DNA from 4 places in the Streptomyces luomodiensis genome. Region 3 is predicted to be linked to each of the others. Evidence: riboswitches for the same ligand, from Rfam matches in the RefSeq annotation. Region 3 holds a riboswitch; each other region holds the start of a gene.

What was found. Region 3 has a riboswitch for cyclic di-AMP ahead of PS467_RS22500 (M23 family metallopeptidase). Riboswitches for the same ligand answer to the same signal wherever they lie in the genome.
Region 1: it holds a riboswitch for cyclic di-AMP, as region 3 does, so the genes downstream of both, PS467_RS18500 (C40 family peptidase) here and PS467_RS22500 (M23 family metallopeptidase) in region 3, are expected to answer to the same signal.
Region 2: it holds a riboswitch for cyclic di-AMP, as region 3 does, so the genes downstream of both, PS467_RS30315 (M23 family metallopeptidase) here and PS467_RS22500 (M23 family metallopeptidase) in region 3, are expected to answer to the same signal.
Region 4: it holds a riboswitch for cyclic di-AMP, as region 3 does, so the genes downstream of both, PS467_RS17705 (transglycosylase family protein) here and PS467_RS22500 (M23 family metallopeptidase) in region 3, are expected to answer to the same signal.

What each region holds. Positions count from the first base shown of each region.
Region 1 is NZ_CP117522.1:4,405,885-4,410,711, reverse strand. Features, by position in the region: gene PS467_RS18510 (hypothetical protein) at 1-192, shown strand, start outside; gene PS467_RS18505 (L,D-transpeptidase) at 387-1,037, shown strand; gene PS467_RS18500 (C40 family peptidase) at 1,176-2,339, opposite strand; cyclic di-AMP (ydaO/yuaA leader) riboswitch at 2,348-2,514, opposite strand; gene pcrA (DNA helicase PcrA) at 2,688-4,827, shown strand, end outside.
Region 2 is NZ_CP117522.1:7,177,413-7,182,239, forward strand. Features, by position in the region: gene PS467_RS30305 (M16 family metallopeptidase) at 1-44, shown strand, start outside; gene PS467_RS30310 (M16 family metallopeptidase) at 65-1,447, shown strand; cyclic di-AMP (ydaO/yuaA leader) riboswitch at 1,731-1,894, shown strand; gene PS467_RS30315 (M23 family metallopeptidase) at 1,909-2,703, shown strand; gene PS467_RS30320 (GntR family transcriptional regulator) at 2,966-3,721, shown strand; gene PS467_RS30325 (HPr family phosphocarrier protein) at 3,876-4,157, opposite strand; gene PS467_RS30330 (bifunctional acetate--CoA ligase family protein/GNAT family N-acetyltransferase) at 4,342-4,827, shown strand, end outside.
Region 3 is NZ_CP117522.1:5,337,942-5,342,768, forward strand. Features, by position in the region: gene PS467_RS22495 (PP2C family protein-serine/threonine phosphatase) at 1-1,090, shown strand, start outside; cyclic di-AMP (ydaO/yuaA leader) riboswitch at 1,340-1,483, shown strand; gene PS467_RS22500 (M23 family metallopeptidase) at 1,495-2,742, shown strand; gene PS467_RS22505 (aldo/keto reductase) at 2,905-3,849, shown strand; gene PS467_RS22510 (hypothetical protein) at 3,959-4,258, opposite strand; gene PS467_RS22515 (DUF397 domain-containing protein) at 4,352-4,543, opposite strand; gene PS467_RS22520 (DUF397 domain-containing protein) at 4,596-4,805, opposite strand; gene PS467_RS22525 (helix-turn-helix domain-containing protein) at 4,805-4,827, opposite strand, start outside.
Region 4 is NZ_CP117522.1:4,226,863-4,231,689, reverse strand. Features, by position in the region: gene PS467_RS17715 (cytochrome P450 family protein) at 1-542, shown strand, start outside; gene PS467_RS17710 (transglycosylase family protein) at 689-1,699, shown strand; cyclic di-AMP (ydaO/yuaA leader) riboswitch at 1,953-2,120, shown strand; gene PS467_RS17705 (transglycosylase family protein) at 2,128-2,826, shown strand; gene eno (phosphopyruvate hydratase) at 3,059-4,339, shown strand; gene PS467_RS17695 (FtsB family cell division protein) at 4,447-4,827, shown strand, end outside.

The DNA of each region.
Region 1 (4,827 bases), 930 kb from region 3:
CTGGTCGGGCTCAATCAGGCCGACGACAACAGCGTCAATACCGTCAAGATCGGCCTGAAGCTGGCGCTGCTGATCGTGATCCTCGGTCTGGTGTACGTGAAGCGCGACGAGGAGAAGGTCGAGTCGGCCGCCTTCGGCGCGGTGGGTGCCTTGACAACGGCAAACATCTTCATCGCCGTTCTGTGGACCTGACGAACTGATGTACGGGGGGAGCTGAGCGCAACCTCGGTGCAACCATTTGCACTCGCGAGCTGTCGTAGTAAAGAGCTTGGCAGTCGAGAGGAGTGGCCATGGGGGTATGGGGGTCAGTCGGAGGTCGCGGAGGTCTCGGGAGTCTCGGAGGTCGTCGTAGCCGGCGTGCGGGCATCGTGCTGGGGCTGGCGGGGATGACGGTGCCGCTCGCGGTCGCCGTGGCCGGTCCGGCGCAGGCCGCCGCGTCGTACTGCACCAGCACCGCGGGTCCGTATCAGAAGCAGGCCGAGAAGTTCCTGGGCCGCCCCGTCGACGGGCGGCAGTCGCGGGCGGACTGCCGCGCGATCCAGAAGTTCCAGATCAACCACGGCATCAGCCCGACGATCGGCTACGCCGGCCCGATCACCTCGGGTGTGATGAAGCTGATCAACGCCCAGAAGGCGGCCGGACACAAACCGAACGCGGCGAAGAAGTGCCCGACCAACAAGGGCCGCATCGCCTGTGTCGACCTCACCCGGCAGCTGAGCTGGATCCAGGACGGCTCCCGGCTGGTCTACGGACCGGTTCCGGTGCGGACCGGGCGGAACGGCTTCGAGACCCGCACCGGGCTGACCAGGGTCTACTGGCGGAACAAGAACCACTGGTCGACGCTCTACAAGGTCGCCATGCCCTACAGCCAGTTCTTCGACGGCGGTCAGGCGTTCCACTCCATCGCCGGCAGCGTATGGTCCCCGCCCGGCTCCCACGGCTGCGTCAATATGCGCGCGGCCGACGCCAAGAAGTACTGGAGCCTGCTGAAGAACGGCGACGATGTGTACGTCTACGGGCGCAAGCCCGGCACCTGAGGCGATGCCGGTGCCGCTGCCCGAGACCCGGCCCCGGGCAGCGGCACCGCGGCCTCTGAGGGCCTGCCCCGCGAAAGTCTGGCTCAGCCTGACCCGCGAAAGCCTGGCCCGCGAAAGCCTGGCCGACGAGAGCCTGGCCTACGCGGGCCGTACGCTCCCGTAAATCGGCATCTCCGTGATCGGGGCCTTCTTCACCACATCGCCCGGCTTCGGCGCGTGGATCATCATCCCGTCGCCGATGTAGAGGCCGACATGGCTGATGTCGTCGTAGAAGAAGACGAGATCGCCCGGCTGGAGCTGGGACGTCGAGACGCGCGTACCGATCTTCACCTGGTCCCAGGTGGTGCGCGGCAGCGAGATCCCGGCGGACTTCCAGGCCGCCTGCGTCAGTCCTGAGCAGTCGAAGGAGCTCGGGCCGGTGGCGCCCCACACGTACGGCTTGCCGAGCTGCGCCTTCGCGAAGGCGATGGCCTGGGCCGCCTTGGAGCTGTTGGCGGGGGCCGAGGGGGCCGTCGAGCCGCCGCTCCCGTCCTGCTGTCCCTGCTGCTCCTGCTGCTTTTTCCGGGCGGCGGCCTCCTGCCGCTGCTTCTCGGCCAGCGCGGCGGCCTTACGGCGGGCCTCTTCCGCCTGCTTCTTCTCGATCGCCGCCAGCCGTGCCTTCTCCTTGGCGGTCAGATTCGCCAGCAGCCGCCGGGCCTCGGTCAGTTTGTCCTGGACGGTCTTCTTCTGGGTCTTCAGCTGCTTCTGCGCCGCGGTCAGCGTGGCGAGGCTCGCGCCGGCCTTACGGCGCTCCTCGGCGGTCTTCGTCCGCTGTGTCCGGAAGTTGTCGACGGCCTGCTTCTGTCGACCGGTCAGCCGGTCCAGCAGATGCGACTGGTCGAAGACGTCCTGCGGATCGTCGGAGAACAGCAGGGTCGCGGCGGAGCGGGCCAATCCGCCGTCGCGGTACTGGGCGGCGGCGTAGGTGCCCAGTGTGCGTCGCGCCTCGTTGAGCTTCTCGGTGCGCTGGGCGACGGAGTCCAGCAGCTTGTCGACCTTGGCCCGCTGCTGGTCGGTGCGTTCCTTCGCGGCGTTGTAGCGCTGGGTGGCGGTCTCCGCCTGGTGGTAGAGGGTGTCGACCTTCTCCTTGACCTTCTCGATCGACTGGGAGGCCGGCCGGGGATCACCGGGCGCGGCGTTGGCCGACTGGGACAGGAGGGTGACGGAGGCGAGGGCGGCCGTGGTGAACCCGACGGCCGTACGGCGGCCGTGACCGGTGCGCGGGGCGGGTATGCGGGTCCGCGGTTTGCGGTGCGACGCCAAAGGAGGCGACTCCTTCCGTGGACCGCCTACCGGGTTAGCTGTCGGGTTCGGGCGGTTCGGAAGGTTGCCCTACGGCCTCGCGCGCGGCACGTGCGTGCCGCACCGCTCGGCCGATTCACCCCGGTCGTGCGTTCTGGGTCCCCGGCTCCGGGCCGCCTCGCGGCGGTGCCGGACTCGGCGGAGGCCGCCCGTGCCGACGCGGTTCGCCGACGGATCGTCCGGGCCGCCTGACGCAGGACGGTAGCCAATGCGTGGGGCTTCTGTGAAGACTGGTGTTCGTTTTGCCCGAAACCGTTTCGTGATGTTCGGACGTCGGGTGTCAGTGGGGCGGCCTAGACTCGGGGAGCGATGAGCAGCCTCTTTGACGACAGCTTCCTGGCGGACCTCGGGCCCCCCTCTCATGAGGAGGAGCCACCGCCGCCCGAGGATTCGGCGCACCCTGCCCACGGTGGTGCTGAGGACGTGCCGCATCACCTCTTCAGCGGCGCCTTCGACGCGCCCGTGCCCAGGGAGGCCCACTACCGGGACGGCGCGCCGCGGCCCGCCGTGGACCCGTCCGCCCTGCTCGAGGGGATGAACGAGCAGCAGAAGGCCGCCGTGGAGCACACCGGCGCTCCGCTGCTGATCGTCGCGGGCGCCGGCTCCGGCAAGACCCGGGTGCTCACCCACCGCATCGCGTATCTGCTCGGTGCCCGCGGGGTGCACCCCGGCCAGATCCTCGCCATCACCTTCACCAACAAGGCGGCGGGCGAGATGAAGGAGCGCGTCGAGGAGCTCGTCGGCCCGCGGGCCAACGCCATGTGGGTGTCCACTTTCCACAGCGCCTGCGTCCGCATCCTGCGCCGAGAGTCCAAGAAGCTCGGCTTCACCTCGTCGTTCTCGATCTACGACGCCGCCGACTCCAAGCGGCTGATGTCGCTGGTCTGCCGGGATCTGGACCTCGACCCCAAGCGGTTCCCGCCGAAGTCCTTCAGCGCCAAGATCTCCAACCTGAAGAACGAGCTGATCGACGAGGAGACCTTCGCCGGGCAGGCTGCGGACGGCTTTGAGAAGACCCTCGCTGAGGCGTACGCGATGTACCAGTCGAGGCTGCGCGAGGCCAATGCGCTGGACTTCGACGACATCATCATGACCACGGTCAATCTGCTCCAGGCGTTCCCGGACGTCGCCGAGCACTACCGCCGCCGCTTCCGGCACGTCCTGGTGGACGAGTACCAGGACACCAACCACGCCCAGTACACCCTCGTGCGCGAGCTGGTGGGCACGGACACCGAGGAGACGACCGCCGCCGAGCTGTGCGTGGTGGGCGACGCCGATCAGTCGATCTACGCCTTCCGGGGCGCCACGATCCGTAACATCCTCCAGTTCGAGGAGGACTACCCCACCGCGCGGACGATCCTCCTCGAGCAGAACTACCGCTCGACCCAGACCATCCTGAGTGCGGCCAACGCGGTCATCGAGCGCAATGAGAACCGCCGCCCGAAGAACCTGTGGACACAGGCCGGCGCCGGAGCCGAGATCGTCGGCTATGTGGCCGACACCGAGCACGACGAGGCCCAGTTCGTCGCCGACGAGATCGACCGGCTGACGGACGCGGGCGACGCCAAGGCCGGGGACGTGGCGGTCTTCTACCGGACCAACGCCCAGTCCCGTGTCTTCGAGGAGATCTTCATCCGGGTCGGGCTGCCGTACAAGGTCGTCGGCGGCGTGCGCTTCTATGAGCGCAAGGAGGTCCGGGACGTCCTCGCGTACCTGCGGGTGCTGGCCAACCCCGAGGACTCCGTCCCGCTGCGCCGGATTCTGAACGTGCCCAAGCGCGGTATCGGGGAGCGCGCCGAGGCCATGATCGACGCGCTGGCGCTGCGCGAGAAGATCACCTTCCCGCAGGCGCTGCGCCGGGTGGACGAGGCGTACGGCATGGCGGCCCGCTCGGCCAACGCCGTCAAGCGGTTCAACACCCTCATGGAGGAGCTGCACACCATCGCGGAGTCCGGGGCGGGCCCGGCGACCGTCCTGGAGGCGGTGCTGGAGCGCACCGGCTATCTGGCCGAGCTCCAGGCGTCCACCGATCCGCAGGACGAGACCCGGATCGAGAACCTCCAGGAGCTCGCGGCCGTGGCCCTGGAGTTCGAGCAGGACCGGAGCGAGGAGAACCCCGGCAGCCTCGCGGACTTCCTGGAGCAGGTCGCGCTCGTCGCCGACTCCGACCAGATCCCGGACGAGGACACCGAGGGCTCCGGCGTGATCACGCTGATGACGCTGCACACGGCGAAGGGTCTGGAGTTCCCGGTCGTCTTCCTCAGCGGCATGGAGGACGGCGTCTTCCCGCATATGCGGGCGCTCGGCCAGACCAAGGAGCTGGAGGAGGAGCGGCGGCTGGCCTATGTGGGGATCACCCGGGCCCGCGAGCGGCTCTATCTGACCCGGTCGACGATGCGCAGCGCCTGGGGACAGCCCGCGTACAACCCGCCGTCCCGCTTCCTGGAGG
Region 2 (4,827 bases), 1.8 Mb from region 3:
ACGAAGCCGCCGAGACCGACGCAGAAGGGGAGGCGGCCCAGTGAGCGACGCCGTCACCGCGACCATGACCTTCCACCCGCAGCCGAAGGGCGGCGCCCCCAAGCCGTGGGCGTTCCCGGCGCCCGAGCGCGGTGAGCTGGCCAACGGCCTCACCGTGCTGCGCTGCCACCGCCCCGGCCAGCAGGTCGTCGCCGTCGAGATCAATCTGGACGCGCCGCTGGACGCCGAGCCGGCCGGGCTCGACGGCGTCGCCACGATCATGGCGCGCGCCCTGTCGGAGGGCACCGACAAGCACGACGCCGAGGAGTTCGCCGCCGAGCTCGAGCGCTGTGGCGCCACGCTGGACGCGCACGCCGACCACCCCGGCGTCCGCGTCTCCCTGGAGGTTCCGGCCTCCCGGCTGCCCAAGGCGCTCGGTCTGCTGGCCGACGCGCTGCGCGCCCCCGCCTTCCCGGACGGCGAGGTCGAGCGGCTGGTGCGCAACCGGCTGGACGAGATCCCCCATGAGCTGGCCAATCCGGCCCGCCGCGCCTCGATGGCCCTCTCCGCCGACCTCTTCCCGGCCGCGTCGCGGATGTCCCGGCCGCGGCAAGGCACCCAGGAGACCATCGAGGGCATCGACGCCGCGGCCGTGCGGGCCTTCTACGAGGCGCATGTCCGGCCCTCCACCTCCACCGCCGTCATCGTGGGCGACCTCGGCGGCGTCGACCTCGACCGGGCGCTCGCCGACACCCTCGGCGCCTGGACGGGCGGGGCGGCCGTGCCGCGCACGGTGCCTCCGATCGTCGCGGACGACACCGGCCGCGTGGTGATCGTCGACCGGCCGGGCGCGGTCCAGACCCAGCTGCTCATCGGGCGCGTGGGCGCCGACCGCCACGACCGCGTCTGGCCCGCGCAGGTGCTGGGCACCTACTGCCTGGGCGGCACCCTCACCTCCCGCCTCGACCGTGTGCTGCGCGAGGAGAAGGGCTACACCTACGGGGTGCGCGCCTTCGGCCAGGTGCTGCGCTCCGCGCCCCCCGCGCCCTCCGGCGGTTCCTCGGGCGCCGCGATGCTGGCGATCAGCGGCTCGGTGGCCACCGAGGTCACCGGCCCCGCGCTGGAGGACCTCTGGAAGGTGCTGCGCACGCTGAAGGAGGAAGGGCTGACGGACGAGGAGCGCGATGTCGCGGTGCAGAACCTGGTGGGCGTCGCGCCGCTGAAGTACGAGACGGCGGCGGCCGTCGCGGGCACCCTCGCCGACCAGGTCGAACAGCACCTTCCGGACGACTTCCAGGCGCAGCTCTACGCCCGCCTCGCGGAGACCGGCACGGTGGAGGCCACGGCGGCGGTGGTGAGCGCCTTCCCGGCGGACCGGCTGGTCACGGTGCTGGTCGGCGACGCCTCGGCGATCGAGGAGCCGGTCAGGGCGCTGGGCATCGGCGAGGTGCGCGTCATCTCCGGCTGAGCCGGCCTGACGCTTCGTCGGCTGACGGCCCGACGACTGACGGACCGTCCGGCCGGCGATGCGGCCGATGAGCCGGTCCGCGATCCGGTGCGGGAAGGACCCCGGCCCCAAGGGGGTGCCGGGGTCCTTCCTTCATGCCCGATTTAATGCCCGATTTGTGGGAGTGACTACGTGTTTGGTTTGTGGGGAGAGCAACAAAAAACCGGAACCGTTTGGTGATCGAAAGCGGGCCCGTTTAGCGTCAATCCGGCTGTTCGCCAGCGACCCGCCGCATCCGCGGCACGGACAGTCATCGCCGAGTCCCCGTACGGCGCGAGCCAGGGGAGCCGGGGACCCAACACGTCCCCTGGGGTGAATCGGGCGCCTTCCCCGGTGGGGGAGGGGCTCGTAGGAGACCTTCCTGCTCCGAACCCGTCAGCTAACCCGGTAGGCGAGAAGGAAGGAAAGGAGTGCGCCAGACCATGGCGTTCACCCGTACCGCCACCGGGAAGCACCGTCGTCCCCGCAAACCCGGCCTGCGCACCGGCGCGAACATCGCGGGCATCACCACGGTCGCTTCGGGAGTCGTCGCCGGGATAGCCGGACAGGCGTTCGCGGCCGACGAGGGCCCCTCCTCCCACGAGACCGGTCTGACCCAGGCGATCGTGATCGGCGACGGGATCGCGGACCACATCGAGGCCCAGGCGCAGTCCCAGGAGACCGCCGCCGAGCAGGCCGCCGCCAAGGCCAAGGCGGAGGCCGTCGCCCGGCAGGAGGCCGCCAGGAAGGCGGAGGCGGCGGCGAAGAAGGCCAAGGCGGAGCGCGATGCCAAGCTGCGCGCGGCGCGCGAGGCCGAGCGCAAGCGCCTCAACACCTTCGTGGCGCCGATCAGCGGCTCCTACGTCTCCACGGCCTACCAGGCGTCCAGCGGTCTGTGGTCCTCCGGCACCCACACCGGTATCGACTTCCACGCCTCCACCGGCACCTCGGTGCACGCCGTGGGCTCCGGCGAGGTCGTCGAGGCGGGCTGGGGCGGTGCCTACGGCAACAACATCGTCATCAAGATGAACGACGGCACCTACACCCAGTACGGTCATCTGTCGTCGATCGGCGTCTCGGTGGGCCAGAAGGTGACCCCGGGCCAGCAGATCGGCCTGTCGGGCGCCACCGGCAACGTCACCGGACCGCATCTGCACTTCGAGGCCCGCACCAGCGCGGAGTACGGGTCGGACATCGACCCCCTGGCGTACCTGCGCTCGCACGGCGTCAACGTCTGACCGCCTGCTCCCGGAACACCGCGAGCATTCCGTGAAGGCCCCGTCCGCCGGACGGGGCCTTCGGCGTGCGCACCGCCGCCCGCCGCCCCAAGCCGTCGCCGCCCCAGCCACCGTCACCCCAAGCCGCCGCTGACCAAAAAATATCCATGAAATGCTCCCCGCCATCGGAAATGGCGTCCGCTTGGAATAGAGTATTCAACGCGTGTTCAATGGGTGCGTTTCGCGGGCGTTTAGGCGGAGGTTCGGCAATGTGGGACCGGAAATGAACGGGGATACGACCGCGGTCCAGGGCGGTCGCCGGATTTCGGCGCACGCACTGTGTACGGCGATTCGCGACGACATCGTCTCCGGTGCGTACCAGCCCGGCAGCCGGCTCACCGAGGAACTCCTCGCCCGGCGCTACGGGGTCTCGCGGGTGCCCGTCCGGGAGGCGCTGCGCACCCTGGAGTCCGAGGGTTTCGTGACCACCCGGCGGCATGCGGGGGCCTGTGTCGCCCAGCCCTCCGAACGTGAGGCGGCCGATCTGCTGGACATCCGCGCGCTGCTGGAGCCGCTGGGCGCCGCGCGGGCCGCACAGCGCCGCACCGAGGCGCATCTGAAGGTGCTGCGCGGGCTGGTCAGGCTCGGCCGGGAGCGGGCCCAGCGCGGTCAGCTCGGTGAACTGCGGCCGCTGGCCGACTGGTTCCACGAGACGCTCGCCCAGGCGTCCGGCAGTCCGAGCCTGGCCGGGATGCTCGTCCAGCTGCGCCGCAAGACCGCGTGGGTGTTCGCGGCCGTTCCGGCGCCGCAGCCCGCGCCGGCCGAGGGCGCCCGGCGCCCCGACCCGGCCGCGCGGGCCGTGGAGTCGTGGGCGGAGCACGGCGCGCTGGTGGACGCGGTCGCGCGCGGCGACGCCGACCGGGCGCGGACGCTCGCCACCGTGCACACCGAGCGCTCGCTGTCGGAATACCGGCTGCACCGCCCCATTCCGGTGAGGACTTCGAAACATTCCGTCAACACGGCGAGCGGCCAGAATTAACAGTGGTCGGAAATTATTGGCGCTGATTCACGGCTCGGTTCTCCGTCGCCGAGTCCGGGCGGAAACAGAAAAACAACGGGGCCGCGGTGACCGGAATGGTCACTGCGGCCCCGCCGCGCCGTTTCCCCGAATCGCTCGGGATTCACACGGGAATTCAGACGGTCTCCGGAAGCTCCTCGAGGCCCTCCGCCACCAGCTTCGCCAGGCGGTCGAGCGCCACCTCGGCGTCGTCGGCGTCGGAGGCGAGGACGACCTCCTCGCCGCCCTGGGCGCCCAGGCCGAGCACGGCCAGCATGGAGGCGGCGTTGACCGGGGTGCCGTCCGCCTTGGCGATCGTGATGGGGACGCCGGCGGCGGTGGCCGCCCGGACGAAGATCGACGCAGGGCGGGCGTGCAGGCCCTCGGCCCAGCCGATGGTGACGCGGCGCTCAGCCATGGTGTTGCCCTTCAGGTGGGTGCGGTTGTCTAGACCAAAGCATACGGTGTCCGTATGCATCCGGGGGATGCCCGAGTGAGTCCGGTCGTGCCCGGACCGGCCCGATACGGACCTTCCCCCGACACCTGGCCGCGACGCAAGGGTGTCCACCATGCGGACCGCGCGCGGCCCGTACCCTGGCCCCATGCGGAATCCGCCGGATCAGCACGCCTACCCGACCCACTGGGAAGCCGACGTGGTGCTCCGGGACGGTGGTACGGCACAGATCCGCCCCATCACCCCCGATGACGCCCAGCGGCTGATCAGCTTCTACGAGCGGGTCTCGGACGAGTCGAAGTACTACCGCTTCTTCGCGCCCTACCCCCGCCTCTCCGACCGCGACGTCCACCGCTTCACCCACCACGACTACGTCGACCGGGTGGGCCTCGCGGCGATCGTCGGGGACGAGTTCATCGCCACCGTCCGCTTCGACCGCATCGACAGCCGGGGAATGCCGGCCCACTCGGCCCCCGCCACCGCCCCGGACGGCGGCCTCACGGCCCCTTCCGGACCCGCCCTCGCCGACGAGGCCGAGGTCGCCTTCCTGGTCCAGGACGCCCACCAGGGCCGCGGGGTGGCCTCCGCGCTCCTCGAACACATCGCCGCCGTCGCGCGCGAGCGGGCCATCCGC
Region 3 (4,827 bases):
CGCCCCCTTGGTCGCCGCGGCGCTCTTACCGTTGCGCCAGACCGTCGTCACGGCCGTCGCCGCCGTCCTCACGACCTGTCTGCTGGCGGAGCTGCACGGGGTGGCGGACCCGACCCAGGCGGCCACCGAGATCGTCACGGTTGCGACCGTGACCGTGCTCGCGCTGGTGATCAACCGCATCGTGCGGCTCGGCTACCACCGGCTCGCCTCGGCGCGCGGTGTCGCGGAGGCGGCTCAGCGCGCCGTCCTGCCCGCGCCGCCGGACCGTCTCGCCGGGCTGGAGATCGCGGCGCGGTACGTACCGGCGGAGAAGTACGCGGCGATCGGCGGTGATCTGTACGCGGTCCAGGACACCCCACACGGCGTACGGCTGATCATCGGGGACGTACGTGGCAAGGGGCTGCAAGCCGTGGAGGTCGTGGCGATCCTCCTCGGCTGCTTCCGGGAGGCGGCGGAGCAGGAGTCGACCCTGGAGGCGCTCGTGGGCCGGCTGGAGCGGGCGCTGCAACGCGAGGGCGCCCGGCGGGCCGACCTCGAGGTGGTCGAGGGGTTCACCACGGCCGTGGTGGCCGAGATTCCGCGCGGCGACTCCACCCTGCGGCTGATCAACCGGGGCCATCCGGCGCCGCTGCTGCTGGACGAGGACGGCGCGCTGCGCGCCCTGGAACCGGAGGCACGGGCGCTGCCGCTGGGCATGGGGGAGATGGACGGCTGGCCGGACCGGGTCAAGGAGCTGGGGTTCGCGGAGGGGGAGACGCTGCTGTTTTTCACGGACGGGGTGACGGAGGCCCGGGACCGGAACGGCGAGTTCTACGACCCGGAGGAGCGGCTGCGCGGCCAACGCTTCGATGAGCCGCAGGAGCTGGTGGGCGCGTTGGTGGCCGATGTGGAGCGCCATACGGGTGGCGGGACGCCGGACGACATGGCGCTGCTGGCGGTCCGCCGGACCTCGGCCCGCGGCAACGGACGGGCGAACGGCAACGGACGGGGGGACGGCAACGGACGAGGGAACGGCAACGGACGGGCGAACGGGAACGCGGGCGGTCGCGACGCCCGTACGAGCGCCGGCGGCCCCGCACACGGTGCGTAACCAACCGAGCTCCCTCCGCATAACAATTGACACACGATCAGCCGGACCGCGTTTTTGCCAACCCTTGCCCGAGGTGTTGACTCGCCCCCATCTGTCCCTCCATGGGCGCTAAGTTCATGCCAAAGGTGCGCGGATTCCTCGGAACGGCTTGGAATCACATCCCGCTCTCTATTAACGTTCGATAACGCAGCGCGGTCGTCACAACCGTCGCAAGGGCGGCACCGTGCGCCGTCGCCGAATCCCGTACGCACAGCGGCAGCACCGCACCACCAGCAACACCAAGGGAACCGGGGAACCAACAACCTTGGGGTGAATCGGGTCGAACCTGACCCGTAGGAGACCTTCCTGCTCCGAACCCGTCAGCTAACCCGGTAGGCGAGAGGGAAGGAAAGGAGTGCGCCTCCGTGGCGTCCAACAGGTCTGTCCTGGACGAGGCTCCGTATCGCACAGGGGGAGGCGGTTCGGGGACCGCCACCGCCTACGGCCCCGGCTTCGACGCCGGCGGCGGGACGAGCTCCGGGGGTGGGACGAGCTCCGGGGGTGGGACGAGCTCCGGGGGTGGCCGCTTCGCCCCCGACGACCGGTACTTCGCCCCCGGCGATCGGCAGGCGGACGGGGACGCGCCCGAGACCCCGGGCGCCGGCTTCGAAACCGAGTCCTGGGAGGAGTGGAACCCCACCGAGGACTCCATCGCTCCCGTACGTGGCCGGCACCGCGTGGTGAAGCAGCGGGGCGGGACCATGGCGCGCAGCGGCGCCGTCCTCGGGGTCGGCATGATCGCGGCGGTCGGCGCGGGCGGTATGGCCAGCGCCAAGGACCGTCCGGCCGCGCCCATATCCCTGCCCGACCTCGGCCATGTCGCCGACGAGGTCAAGGCCAGTCTGCCCGCCGCCAAGGACCTGCCCGGCATCGGCTCCTTCATGTCGGACGACAGCGACAGCGACGGCGCCCAGACGACCGCCGCCCCGCTCTCCCAGGCCGGTCTGACCAGCGCGGACGAGCAGCGCGGCACCACCGACGCGGGCGAGGCGCTCCGCGCCCGCATCCTCCAGCAGGCCGAGAACCAGCAGAACGCGGCGGACGAGGACAACCGCACCGCCGCGGCGAAGGCCGCCGCCAAGGACGCCGCCGACAAGGCCGCGGAGGTGGCCGCCCAGGCCAAGGCCAAGGCCGAGGCGGAGAAGAAGGCCGCCGAGCAGCGGGCGAAGGAGGCGGCCGAGAAGAAGGCCGAGGCCGCGCGCCAGGCCAGGCTCGCCGCCGCGTACACCCTCCCCGTCGGCTCGTACACCCTGACCGCGAGCTTCGGCCAGGCGGGCGACATGTGGTCGGCCGACCACACCGGCCAGGACTTCGCCGCCCCGACCGGCACTCCGGTCAAGGCGGTGCACGGCGGCACCATCACCCAGGCGGGCTGGGCCGGCTCGTACGGCTACCGCATCGTGCTGACCCTCGACGACGGCACCGAGCTCTGGTACTGCCACCTGTCCTCGATGGTCGTCACCTCCGGCAAGGTGACGACGGGCGAGACCATCGGCCGCGTCGGCGCCACCGGCAATGTGACCGGCCCGCACCTCCACCTCGAGGTCCGGCCCGGCGGCGGCTCGCCGATCGACCCGATGCCCTGGCTGCGCCAGCACGGACAGAACCCCTGACACCTCTGACACCCCTGACACCACGGTTACCCCTGATACCCCGGCGGCCCTGGCGCTCTCTCCCCCCTTGACGCCAGGGCCGCCGGTTGTTCGTGCCCGGCACGGCGCAATCCGCGCGGGTGTGGTGGAACAACCTCTTCCAGTCAGTCGTTGAGGGAATACATGGCTGACAACAAGCAGAAGATCGGTGACCTGTCCGTCTTCCCGCTCTCCTTCGGTGGGAATGTCTTCGGCTGGACCGCGAACGAGGCCGAGTCCTTCGAGGTGCTCGACGCCTATGTGGCGGCGGGCGGCAATTTCATCGACACCGCCGACGTTTACTCCGCCTGGGTGCCGGGCAACGAGGGCGGCGAGTCCGAGATCATCCTCGGCAAGTGGTTCGCCTCCCGCGGCAACCGCTCCGACATCGTCCTGGCCACCAAGGTGGGCGCCGGGGTCCCGGAGCCGCGCGGCCTGACCTCGTCCGCCATCAAGTCGGGCATCGAGGAATCCCTCCAGCGGCTGGGCACCGACTACATCGACCTCTACTACACCCACTACGACGATCCGTCGGTGCCGGTTGAGGAGATCATCACCACCCTGGACGAGCTGGTCCGGGAGGGCAAGGTCCGCGAGATCGGCGCCTCCAATGTGAGCGCCGAGCGCCTGGAGGCCCAGCTCACCTTCTCCACCCAGGAGAACCTGGCCCGCTACGTCGCCCTCCAGCCCCACTACAACCTGGTCTCGCGCGACACCTTCGAGGGCGAGCTGGCCGACGTCGCCGCCCGCCACGGCCTGGCGACCCTCCCGTACTACTCCCTGGCGTCCGGCTTCCTCACCGGCAAGTACCGTCCGGGCACCGCGGTCGACAGCCCCCGCTCCACGGGCGCGGCCAAGTACCTGGAGACCGAGCGCGGCCAGAAGGTCCTCGCCGCCCTGGACGACGTCGCCGCCAACCACGGCGCCGAGCCCGCCACGGTCGCCCTGGCCTGGCTCCTCGCCCAGCCCACGGTCGTGGCCCCCATCGCCAGCGCCCGCACCGTCGACCAGCTCCCGGCCCTCCTGGCCTCGGTCGACCTCAAGCTGACCCAGCCGGAACTGGACCTGCTGACCTCGGCCTCGGACTGAGGCCGCAGGCCGTCCGGCGGCACGGATACGCGATACGAGATACGAGGGGGCGGGCGGGCCGCAAGGCCCCGCCCGCCCCTCGTCATGCGTACGCCTACGAACCGAACGCCTACCGCCGATCGGCAAGAGCCCACGAAGCAAGGGCGACGCCACCGGCGACGGCGAACACGGACGGCCAGGCCCCGATCTTCTTCGCCAGCGGATGCGACCCGGCGAAGGCGGCCACATACGCCGCACTCAGCGCGGCCGCCGTCCCGTTCCCCGCCTTCTCCCGCCACCCCCGAGCGGCCACCGCCCCGGCGGCGGCCAGGGCAACCCCACCCAAGGGCCGCTTCTTGGTCCACCGGGCAACCCCATACCCACCGACCAACCCACTAGCGGCCACGACACCCGCCGGCACTCCAGCCATCCCGATACCTCCCACTCCAAGGATCTCCTCGCCCCGACCCTACGCAGCGGGCACCCCGAACGGACCCTCGACCCGGTCCAAGCCCAGCCGGTCTCAGCCCAACCGACCACTCCGCACCGCCGCGACAAAGTCCCGCCAGGCGCCACCCGAGAACCCGACCACGGGCCCACCCGGATCCTTGGAGTCCCGCACCGCGGTCCCCTCACCGGCCAGACCGGCCACCTCGACGCAGTTGCCTCCGGCTCCGTTGCTGTAGCTGCTCTTGTGCCAAATGAGAGGTGTCATCGGCGCACTTCTCCATCTCTGTCCTGAGCGGTCAGGGACGCGAGACGGGATCTCAGCCGAGCTGTCCGTGACGCACAGCGGCCACGAAGTCCGACCACGCGCGGTGCGAGAACCCGAGCACGGGACCGCTCTGATCCTTAGAGTCCCGCACGGCGGTCGAGTCCGGCCGGAAGGCCGCCTCGACGCATTCGGTGTTGCCGGCACCGCTGTAGGAGGACTTGAACCAGCCGCCGTCTCTCTCGGATATGCCGGGCTCGCGCATCACATCTCCTCACGGACGCGTT
Region 4 (4,827 bases), 1.1 Mb from region 3:
TGGCCTTCATCCTTCTGTTCGCCGGATTCGAGACCACCGTCAACCTCATCGGCAACGGCGTCTACGCACTGCTGCGCCATCCCGAGCAGCGCGCCCTCATGCAGCGGGCCCTGACAGAAGGGGACGAGCGGCTGCTGGCCGCCGGGGTCGAGGAGCTGCTGCGCTACGACGGGCCGGTGGAGATCGCCACCTGGCGGTTCGCCACCGAGCCGCTCACCCTCGGGGGGCAGCGCATCGCCGAGGGGGAGCCGGTGCTGGTGGTGCTCGCCGCCGCCGACCGGGACCCCGAGCGGTTCGAGGCGCCCGACGTCCTCGACCTCACCCGCCGCGACAACCAGCACCTGGGCTACGGCCATGGCATCCATTACTGTCTGGGCGCCCCGCTGGCCCGGCTGGAGGCCCAGACCGCGATCGGCACCCTGCTGCGGCGCCTGCCCGGACTGCGGCTCGCGGCGGACCCGGAGGACCTGCGGTGGCGCGGCGGGCTCATCATGCGCGGGCTGCGCACCCTGCCGGTGACCTGGAACTCCGGGGCCCAGTGAGGTCGGCAAGACCCGTACGGCCCGGCAAAGGTGACGAAAGGTCAGCCACGTGATCGCGGCGTGACCTGGGATACATCGCCTTGTGATGATCGTGTGCCGTCGCTATGTTCACCGGCAACCGATTCGCCACAGGAGAGGTCAATCGCATGCGTTCCGGTAATGGTCGACACCGTCGCCCCCGTCAGGCTCCGGCCATCGTCGTCGCGGCGGGGGTCACGGGCGCGGGCATCGCCATGCCCCTCTTCGGGGCGGCCGGCGCGCAGGCCGCCGACGCCGACACCTGGGACCGGGTCGCCGAATGCGAGAGCGGCGGCATGTGGAGCGCCAACGAGGGCGACGGCTTCTACGGCGGACTGCGGCTGACCCTCGACCTGTGGAAGAAGTACGGCGGCACGGAGTACGCCCCGCGCCCCGACCTGGCCTCCCGCTCCCAGCAGATATCCGTCGCCGAGTCGATCCTCGGCGACCGCGGGCCCGGCGCCTGGCCGAACTGTTCACTGGGTACCGGACTCACCGGCAGTGCCGACGCCCCCGATGTGAACCCCGGCCGCACGGCCACCCCGGAGACGGATCCGGAGGCGGACCCGGCCCCGGGAGCGGGCCGGTCCGACGGCTCCGGGGGGTCGGACGCGTCCGGGTCGGCCGAGCGGCCGGACACGTCCGACGCCTCGCGGTCCTCCGATGGACTGGACGGCTCGGCGTCGGACGGCTCCGCTTCGGGCGGTTCCGAGGGGTCCTCGAAGGAGCCTGCGGGCGAGTCCTCGAAGAAGCCCGCGGACGAGCCCGCCGACGAGCCCTCGGGCGGGCCCGCGGACGAGGGCTCGAAGGGGTCCGCGGGGGACTCCTCCGCCGACCCCGCGCCCACTGGCCGCCATCGTGGCGCCCAGGACGCCGGGGAGCGGGCCGGTGACGGCGGTTCGGGGGACGCGCGGCCCTCCGGGCGCCACGCCTCCCGCGATGGCGCGGACCGCACCCAGGACCCCACGGGCGACGCCTACACCGTTCGACCCGGTGACAACCTGTCAGGGATCGCCGAGGACCAGAACGTCAGCCGTGGTTGGCAAGGGCTCTACGAAGACAACGAGGACCTCATCGGCATCGACCCCGACCTGATCCTTCCTGGTCAGCGCCTTGACCTCACCATCAGGGAGCAGTGATTCGGGGTGAATTGCCCGATCTGGTTCCGGTGAGACATACATCTCGTCACATTTTCCGGGCCGCACCGCGTGTCCGATCCCTCCCCACCCGGCCCACCTGCACTGATGTGGGCCGGGTGAGATCAATTACAGCCCCATTCACTGCGATTGGGGTGTTTGAACCTTCTCCGGAGGTGTGTTTACCGTCTTCCCGCTCGCCACCGCGGGCACCGTCGATCGTCACGCCGAATCCTGCCGGCGGTCGGGGGGAACCGACGCGTCAGCGCCGAAGGCAGGAGCGGGGGACCCAAGGTAGGTGCCGAGTGGCCTGTGGACACGGGCTCGTCGGCTAGGGGTGAAGCCGGACGCGACCATCGCGACCGGCCGGGCAACTCACGTCCGAACCCGACAGCTCACCTCGTAGGCGTCGGTGAGGAAACGAACCAACGATGCTCAAGTCCAACGGGAAGCACCGCCGCCCCTCCAAGGCCACCCGTATCGCCGCGCTCACCGGCCTGGCCGGCGCCGCCGTGGCGGCACCGCTCATCGGGGCCACCTCCGCCTCCGCGGCCACCACCTCTCAGTGGGACGAGGTCGCGCAGTGCGAGTCCGGTGGTAACTGGTCGATCAACACCGGCAACGGCTACTACGGCGGTCTGCAGTTCTCGAGCTCCACCTGGGCCGCCTACGGCGGTACCGCGTTCGCCCCCACCGCGGACAAGGCCAGCAAGGGCCAGCAGATACAGATCGCCGAGAAGGTCCTCGGCAGCCAGGGCAAGGGTGCCTGGCCGGTCTGCGGCAAGGGCCTGACCGCCGGCGGCAGCCCGTCCGCACCCTCGGCGCCCGCCGCTCCTTCGACGTCTTCCGGTGCGCAGGGCGGAACCTCCACCGAGTCGGCCCCGGCCGCCAAGCCCGCCCAGCCGAAGGCGCAGCCCCGTACCGCGTCCCAGCACGCCGCGCGTCAGCAGGCGCGCGGTCCGATCAAGAAGGGTGACGGCGAGTACAAGGTCAAGTCCGGCGACACCCTCGGCAAGATCGCCGAGGCGCACCATGTCAAGGGTGGCTGGAAGAAGCTCTTCCAGCTGAACAAGGACATCGTCGAGAAGGCCGACCTGATCTACCCGGGTCAGCGCCTGCACCTCAGCTAAGCCGCCTGAGAGCCGGCTGAGAACGGGCCCCGGCCGGGCGTGCCGCCCCATGGCGCGCCCGGCCGGGGCTCACGCATAGCGGGCCACCCATTCCAGAGAAATCTGGATATTCAATCCTGAATCTGGCTTTTTGTGTCACGTCCCGTCTCGTGGGACGGGCGAACGCGGGGCGCAGCCCTCCCGGCCCGTTAGGCTCGTGCTGCTACCGCAGACCCATACGAAGGAGAACCTCGTGCCGTCCATCGACGTCGTCGTAGCTCGCGAGATCCTCGACTCGCGAGGCAACCCCACGGTCGAGGTCGAGGTCGGCCTCGACGACGGCAGCACCGGCCGTGCCGCCGTTCCGTCCGGCGCCTCCACCGGCGCCTTCGAGGCCCTCGAGCTCCGTGACGGCGACAAGAACCGTTACAACGGCAAGGGCGTGGAGAAGGCCGTCCTCGCCGTCATCGAGCAGATCGGCCCCGAGCTGGTCGGCTACGACGCCACCGAGCAGCGCCTGATCGACCAGGCGATGTTCGACCTGGACGCCACCCCGGACAAGTCCTCGCTCGGCGCCAACGCCATCCTCGGCGTCTCCCTGGCCGTCGCGCACGCCGCCTCCGAGGCGTCCGACCTCCCGCTCTTCCGTTACCTCGGCGGCCCGAACGCCCATCTGCTGCCGGTCCCGATGATGAACATCCTCAACGGCGGGTCGCACGCCGACTCCAACGTGGACATCCAGGAGTTCATGATCGCTCCGATCGGCGCGGAGTCCTTCTCCGAGGCCCTGCGCTGGGGCGCCGAGGTCTACCACACGCTGAAGTCCGTGCTGAAGGAGCGGGGCCTGTCCACCGGCCTCGGCGACGAGGGCGGTTTCGCGCCGAACCTCGGCTCCAACCGTGAGGCCCTCGACCTGATCGTCGAGGCCATCAAGAAGGCCGGCTACCAGCCGGGCCAGGACATCGCGCTCGCGCTCGACGTCGCCGCCTCCGAGTTCTACAAGGACGGCGCGTACCAGTTCGAGGGCCAGTCCCGGACCGCCGCCGAGATGACCTCGTACTACGCCGAGCTGGTGGCGGCGTACCCGCTGGTCTCCATCGAGGACCCGCTGAACGAGGAGGACTGGGACGGCTGGAAGACCATCACCGAGCAGCTCGGCGACAAGGTCCAGCTGGTCGGCGACGACCTCTTCGTCACCAACCCGGAGCGGCTGTCCCGCGGTATCGAGAACGACACCGCGAACGCCCTGCTGGTCAAGGTCAACCAGATCGGCTCGCTGACCGAGACCCTGGACGCGGTCGAGCTGGCCCAGCGCAACGGCTACAAGTGCATGATGTCGCACCGCTCCGGTGAGACCGAGGACGTCACCATCGCCGACCTGGCCGTCGCCACCAACTGCGGTCAGATCAAGACCGGCGCCCCGGCCCGCTCCGAGCGGGTGGCCAAGTACAACCAGCTGCTGCGCATCGAGGAGATCCTCGACGACGCCGCGGTGTACGCGGGCCGCTCGGCCTTCCCGCGCTTCAAGGGCTGACCCTTCCCTCCGGGGAGCGGACCCGTCTGACGCATGTCCCCGGCCGCGGTCCCGTACCGTGGCCGGGGACGGCGTTACGCAAGCGAAGTCATCACCGGGGAGGCGACGTGCCGGCGGATCGGGAACGGTTCTCCACCGCGACCAGGCTCAAGGCGCTCGGCGAGCACGCCGCCGCCCGGGTCTACCGCGTGCGGACCAAGCGCCGCCGGGGCCGGCTGACCGGCCGCGCGGCGCTGCTCGCGCTGGTCGTCTGCTCCCTCGTCGTGGCGCTCGCCTATCCGATGCGGCAGTACATCTCCCAGCGCTCGGACATCGCCGAGCAGCGGCGCGAGGCCCAGCGGGCCCGCGAGGACGTCAAGAAGCTGCGGGAGCAGAAGGCCCGGCTGCGCGACCCCGCCTACACCGAGCAGCAGGCCCGGGAACGGCTGCACTTCCTGAAGCCGGGGGAGACCGGCTTCAGCGTGGCGGACGGCAGCGGCTCCGCCGAG